DNA from 3 places in the Halalkalibacter kiskunsagensis genome. Region 2 is predicted to be linked to each of the others. Evidence: riboswitches for the same ligand, from Rfam matches in the RefSeq annotation. Region 2 holds a riboswitch; each other region holds the start of a gene.
What was found. A riboswitch is a leader RNA that binds a small molecule or an ion and turns the genes downstream of it on or off. The one in region 2 is predicted to bind S-adenosylmethionine.

Region 1 (2,272 bases), on a different contig from region 2:
AGAGGCTGGTGAACTCTTCGCTAAACGCATTCCAGCTCTCGTCAATGATATTTAGTAAGTATTGTTGGTATTCTTGCCTTTGGAACTGATTTCTTAAATGAACTTGTTGAGACAAATAATTCAGAATAATGTTAGCAATAAATGCACCTATATCAAATCCCATTGGACCATAAAAGGCAAATTCAGGGTCAATTACTACCGTATCTTCTTCACGAACAAAAATACTTCCTGTATGAAGATCACCGTGAACGAGTGTTTCTCCTTTGGTGAGAAAAGCTTTTTTTAATGTAGCGACTTCCAGTTTTAGAGACTGATCTTCCCAAAGCATGGTCGAAACAAATGGCTTAAGGTCCTCATCTATATTGTTTGTGCCATGATCATAGAAAGGATCTGTAAATACAAGATCCTCTGTAATTTTGCACAGTTCAGGGTTTATAAAGCGACTACTCTGAACCTTCTTTTCTTGTTGATTAAGTCCAAAATCTGAATTGAAAAAGAGTGTATGTGCAAGAAAGTGTCCGATATCTTTTGCTAAATTAGGATAAATGTTTCCGGCAATTAACCCTTTACGTAAAATAGTGAAATCAGATAAATCATCCATGACTGTAACAGCAAGGTTTGTATTGCTAAAATATACCTTTGGAGTAAACTTTGGAACGAGCTGATATGTTCGTTTTAATGATTCACTTTCAATACGAGCGCGGTCTAAAGTCAGTGGCCAACTTGATCCGACTACTTTGGCGTATGGAAGTGCTTGTTTAATGATGACTGATTTACCAGAGTGTTCATTCTTGACCCGGAAAACCAAATTTAAATTTCCGTCACCAATTTCTTCAGAGGTGAGGTGGTCATCATGGTCAAATAATTGCAAATTTTTACTTAATTCTATTGCTGTTTCAATGTTTAAAGGCTCATAGATTTCTTGTTCTACTGTTGTCATATGTGCAACCTCCTAAAAAACGTGCGATTCTTAATCAAATAAAATGGAATTAGTATTTATCATAAAAAAATCCTCTTGAATTATAATTCAAGAGGATTGAAACATCGTGTTCGTTCCTCTTATCTGTCAGAATGTTCATCATTCCGTTGGAAGTAGCACCATTGCTTGGTTAAGCCGGTTGCCGGGCGTCATCGGTCCAATTCCCTCAGCCTTCTCGTAATAAGAGTTGATATGAATTTTTTACAAATCTTTAGTATTTGAGTGTCATCTTACACCGAGTGAAAGGGAACTGTCAATCAGATTTTGAAAATTGCGAGAACATTTAGCTTGATAAAGTGATAAAATTAAGATAATACTAAGATAGTCAAATTCTGCTAGGATTGACGAAATAAAAGTATACTGGCATAATTCAAAACTATCATTAGATACCAATTAAATAATTATTCGCAATGTAATAGGAGAAGTAGTTACAATGGAGGTTTTAGTATAGTGAGTGAAGTAATAGCAACGTACCTTCTTGAAGCAAAACCAGAAAGTTTAGAAAAAAAGGCAGAGGCAATTGCTGTAGGGTTAACTGTAGGTTCTTGGACTAATTTACCTGCAGTGGAACAAGCTCAGCTCGAACGACATAAAGGAAGAGTCGTTGAAGCAAAAATGGAAACAAATAATAAAGCTCGTATTTCTGTGGAATATCCAAATCTCAATTTTTCAAATGATTTACCGGCGATTTTGACGACAACATTTGGGAAATTTTCATTAGATGGCAAGGTGAGGCTCATTGACTTAGCTTTTTCTAATGAAGTAAAAAAAGGGTATCCCGGTCCTAAGTTTGGAATAGAAGGTATTAGGGAATTAACGAATGCATATAATCGTCCGTTATTAATGAGTATTTTTAAAGGTGTCATCGGACGAAATTTATCGTCGCTTAAAGAGCAAATGAAAGCTCAGGCCCTTGGCGGAATTGACATCGTTAAAGATGATGAAATTCTTTTTGAGAATGATCAAACTCCACTTGAAAAAAGAATTCCAGTTTGCCAAGAGGCTTTACGTGAGAGCTATGAAGAAACTGGAAAACGAACGCTTCATGCAGTCAACTTAACGGGAAAAACAATGGAGTTAAAAGATAACGCCTATAAGGCTGTGGAATTAGGCGCCGATCTATTGCTTTTTAATACATTCGCTTATGGTTTAGATGTGATGCAAGCTCTTGCAGAAGATCCGAATATTCCATTGCCAATTATGGCTCACCCGGCATTTTCAGGAACGATGATTTCTTCACCAGATTACGGAGTTTCACCAGGCTTGCTACTTGGGAAGTTAGCTCGTATGGCT
Region 2 (2,272 bases):
CAACATATTTTCTATGAGCATTCAAAATTTTATCTGGATCAGTTAAATTCACCTCTTCAAAGCACTGATCAACTCCTTGCTCATACAGCAAGGTCCCCATTGCTCCATCCCCAATTAAAACTTGCCGAGCTAATTGATCTAGTAATTTCATTTGCTCCCCCCCTCTTTAACATACCGGAATGCTTGGTCAAGGTCTGCAATTAAATCTTCAGCCCTTTCTATCCCTACAGAAAACCGCAATAGGCGATTACAGACTCCATTTGCAATCCGAATATCTTCAGGAATATCCATATGTGTTTGCGTAGCAGGATACGTCATCAAGCTTTCAACGCCTCCTAAACTTTCTGCAAAAGATACGAGCTTCAATTGCTGCAAAAACGGGTTCACCCATTGTTCATGCAAAATCCGAAATGAAACCATTCCTCCCTTACCTGGATATAGGACATCCGTTACACATTCTTGCTCATTTAAGTATGTAACGATCGCTTTTGCATTTTCTTCATGTTTATCCATACGAATCGCAAGTGTTTTCATTCCACGAGTTAAGAGATATGAATCAAACGCAGATAAAATAGCTCCAATTCCATTATGATAATATCCAATTCGTTCGCATAATTCTTTTCCTTTTGCAACAATTAGTCCAGCGATCACATCGTTATGTCCACCTAAATACTTCGAAGCACTATGAATTACGATATCGGCTCCATCAACAAGTGGTTGTTGTAACAAAGGTGTGTAAAATGTATTATCGACGATTAATAGCAGTCCGTGTTTCTTTGCAATTTCAACCAAGTCTGGAATGGAAGCTTCTTGCATTAGCGGATTCGTTGGTGTTTCAATAAACAAAGCTTTCGTTTTTTCGGTGATACAATTTTCAAATTGATCAAGTTTCCTCGGATCAGCAAAGGAAAATGTTAACCCCCAGCGATTCCACCCTTGCTCAAATAGTCGGTACGTCCCTCCATATAAATCTTGAGATGCCAATATCTCATCACCTTGTTCAAAAAGAGATAGCACTGTTTGAATGGCAGCCATTCCTGAGCTACAGGCAAATCCTCTATCACCCTCTTCTAATTGAGCTATCGCATTTTCAACTACTTCCCTTGTTGGATTTCCAGTACGAGCATAGTCGTAACCAGTTGACTCACCAATCCCAGTATGTCTATATGCAGTAGAAAAATAAACAGGCGTATTGATTGTCCCAGTCGGATCCTCGGACCTGTTTCCTATTTGAACTAAAATCGTTTCTAGTTTTTCTCGGTTCATCTTTCTTACCTCCAATATTTCAATCAATTCTAGATTTTCTCGCACTCGTAGTCGCTGATTGAGCTATTAATCATCTGATTTGTATTACAAAAAAAACACCTTCACAAAAAATAAGAAGAAGGTGTTTTTTACAAAATCATTCACTTCTTCTTATCTCTCAAGCGAATAAGCTTGATGGAATTAGCACCTGACCTTAAAAAGGCTGGTTGCTGAGACATCCTAGGGCCAGTCCCTCCGTCTCTCTTGATAAGAAATTCAAATTAATTTTTTTTGCGTTGAATCAAAATTACAACAATTCATACAATTTTGCAAGTGAAAATTTCTAGATTTGAAAAGCTGCAACGTTATTCTAATGTTGCATCAACATTTAAATTTTCTTCGTTCCCGCAAACGCAACGTTTAAACCCTGTCTCATACTCTCCATTTTCATTTCGTCTCCCACGTAAAATATATTTCTCTTTACAAACCGGACAACGAATAACAATTCGATAACGTCCTTCTGCCATGATTATCACCCTTTACTCAAATAAAAATATCCATTACTCATCTAGTTGGTGAGCTCTTTTGACCTTATTTAAGGCTACCCACCATAGTATCAACATAAATGGAATTAACCCAATTAAGAAATACATATCAAATACAATCAAAATAGAGTCATATACTCCATGTAATATGATAGGAAAACAAAGGGATAACGTCAAATGTTTCACTCGATGTTGTTCTTCTATCTTAGCTCTCCCTAAATAATACCCCATTATGACACCATACAGAGCATGGCTAGAAACTGGAAGTAATGCTCGACCAAACGCTGTCTCAAGTCCATTAGCAATTAAGTAAAATACATTTTCTAACGTAGCAAACCCTAAAGAAAGCGAAGCACCAAATACTATTCCGTCATAGCGTCTCGCAAAAGTTGCATGTTGATACGCAAAAATCCACAGGAGAAACCACTTAAAAAACTCTTCAACAAATCCATACAAAATAAATGCCCTTGAGAACGGATTAA
Region 3 (2,272 bases), on a different contig from region 2:
ACTTCATCCTGACACGCATGTGATTGCTCTAGCAATAGAAGGAAAGATGCTTACATCAGAACAATTAGCAGACAACCTCGATAAGCTTGCTACATATGGAAAAAGCAAAATTGCTTTTGTTATTGGTGGATCATTAGGATTAAGTGATGATGTGATGAAACGTGCAAATGAGAGTCTTTCTTTTTCGAAGATGACGTTTCCTCATCAGTTAATGAAACTCGTGTTAGTGGAGCAGATTTATCGGGCATTTCGGATTAATCGGGGAGAACCGTACCATAAGTAAATGAGGTTTTTTTTGCTTTGATGAGATATATGAACTCATATTAAAAAAGTAATAGGTAAAGAGACTTTTATTAACAAGAGGTAAATGAGACTTGATAAAAAATAAACAGGTCTCATTTAATGATATAAATTTAATAGTAAATACTTTGGCAAAAGGGGGATAGGAAGTAGTCATTGCAAAATGTTGTCTTATTTTAAAAAAGCCTATGAAAGTGAATTTAAACGCTGTATGTTGTATATAAGTTCCACTTGTATATAAAACATTTTGTATAAATTTAGAATAGTAGAAAAATGTATTTGACATTAGACTTAATGTAAAATAATATCTTTATATGTCAAAAATTAAATAGCTTATCATGAGAGACTAAGGGACAGGCCCGATGACGTCCAGCAACCATCATTTTATGAAAGGTGCTAATTCCTGCAGAGTGTTTCATTCTGAGAGATAAGGGTTAGATTAAAGCCTCTTTCCGATTGAAGGAGGCTTTTTTGTATATAAAGGGGGATTAAGAGAGAAGAGGTAAAGTATAGGATAACTATCTTCACAGATTGGTAGGGGTGGGAAATTTACTTTGATCTAAATAAACTAGAATCTATATAGATAGATTACTGTAATCAGCGTTAAAAAAGAGAGGATTGGTATTTAAGAACCAGAATGATAATAGAAGCGGTTTAATATCTAGTAATCCCTGAAATAATATTTTATTCAAAAAACATGGGACTTCGCTTCTATATATTTAGGAAAAATATAAATATAGTATTGCTTTTTCAACATTAAATTGATTTATTACTTTATATAAAAAAAGGAGCTTTAAAAAATGAAAAGAAAATATTACTTACTTGTATCCATGTTTTTACTATTAGGTGTAATTGGAATATTAAATGGTTGTTCGTCAAACGAAGCAACTAGTGTAACTGACAATCAAGTAATTCTAGTAGGAACACAAAATGATTATCCTCCTTTTGCATTTGCAGATGAGAACAACGAACTTACAGGATATGATGTAGAAGTTGTCAAAGAAATTGATAAAAGATTGGATGGTTATACATTCGAGTTCGTTGCCACCCCTTGGGATAGTATGTTTCTTGCACTAGAGTCAAATAAAATTCAGGCAATAGCAGATCAAGTAGCGAAAACACAGGAACGTGAGGAAAAGTACTTATTTACTGATGAATCTTATTTTGCAGCAGAAACGGTTATTGTTGTGAAAGCAGGCAGAGAAGATATTCAAACATTAGAGGATTTAGAAGGCAAGAATGTTGGAGCTTTAGCAGGAGATTCTTATACATTATTGCTAGAAGAACATAACAAAAAAGTAGATAATAATATTGTTTTAAAGTATAGCGAAAGTGGAAACCCTTCGGAAATTTTGCAAGATGTACAAAACGGTCGTATAGATGCCTATGTAAATGATCCTATTATGATCAATACAGTTTTGGAAAAGTATGATTTAGATGTAGAAATTGTGGGACAGTCTCTAGTTAATGATAACATGGGAATCGTATTCAAGAATGAGGAGCAGGGCGTGAAGTTAAAGGCACTAATTGATCCTATTCTGAAACAACTTAAGGAAGATGGTACGTTAGTTGAACTGTCAAAAAAATGGACTGGTGGAGAATATATCCCTGAATAAGTTTGGAGAAGGAAAGATAAAATGGAGAATTTACTAGATATTAATTATTTAATAGAAAGCTTTCCTGCTATTATCTCACGGCTACCTATTACAGTAGGGATAGCTGTAGGTTCATTAATTTTGGGTTTATTTATTGGGATTGGTACAGCCCTTATAAAAATATATAGAGTTCCAGTATTAAGGGTAATTTCTTCTTTATATATATCTTTTATCAGAGGAACTCCTCTATTAGTTCAAATTTATCTTGTATTTTACGGAATACCTAAGATTATTTACTATTTACAGACTGAATATGGGTGGCTTCAATACGTAGATGTTAATATAATAGCCCCTGAAGTATATGCATTATTAGCATT

Region 1: it holds a riboswitch for S-adenosylmethionine, as region 2 does, so the genes downstream of both, mtnK (S-methyl-5-thioribose kinase) here and SLH51_RS10885 (methionine biosynthesis PLP-dependent protein) in region 2, are expected to answer to the same signal.
Region 3: it holds a riboswitch for S-adenosylmethionine, as region 2 does, so the genes downstream of both, SLH51_RS12500 (transporter substrate-binding domain-containing protein) here and SLH51_RS10885 (methionine biosynthesis PLP-dependent protein) in region 2, are expected to answer to the same signal.

Annotation. Positions count from the first base shown of each region.
Region 1 covers NZ_JAXBLX010000007.1:77,352-79,623, forward strand. Annotated here, with positions in the region: gene mtnK (S-methyl-5-thioribose kinase) at 1-940, opposite strand, end outside; SAM riboswitch class I at 1,057-1,166, opposite strand; gene SLH51_RS05825 (2,3-diketo-5-methylthiopentyl-1-phosphate enolase) at 1,430-2,272, shown strand, end outside.
Region 2 covers NZ_JAXBLX010000015.1:106,716-108,987, reverse strand. Annotated here, with positions in the region: gene SLH51_RS10890 (bifunctional homocysteine S-methyltransferase/methylenetetrahydrofolate reductase) at 1-151, opposite strand, end outside; gene SLH51_RS10885 (methionine biosynthesis PLP-dependent protein) at 148-1,266, opposite strand; SAM riboswitch class I at 1,414-1,519, opposite strand; gene SLH51_RS10880 (hypothetical protein) at 1,611-1,772, opposite strand; gene prsW (glutamic-type intramembrane protease PrsW) at 1,806-2,272, opposite strand, start outside.
Region 3 covers NZ_JAXBLX010000019.1:18,785-21,056, forward strand. Annotated here, with positions in the region: gene rlmH (23S rRNA (pseudouridine(1915)-N(3))-methyltransferase RlmH) at 1-283, shown strand, start outside; SAM riboswitch class I at 631-734, shown strand; gene SLH51_RS12500 (transporter substrate-binding domain-containing protein) at 1,101-1,916, shown strand; gene SLH51_RS12505 (amino acid ABC transporter permease) at 1,938-2,272, shown strand, end outside.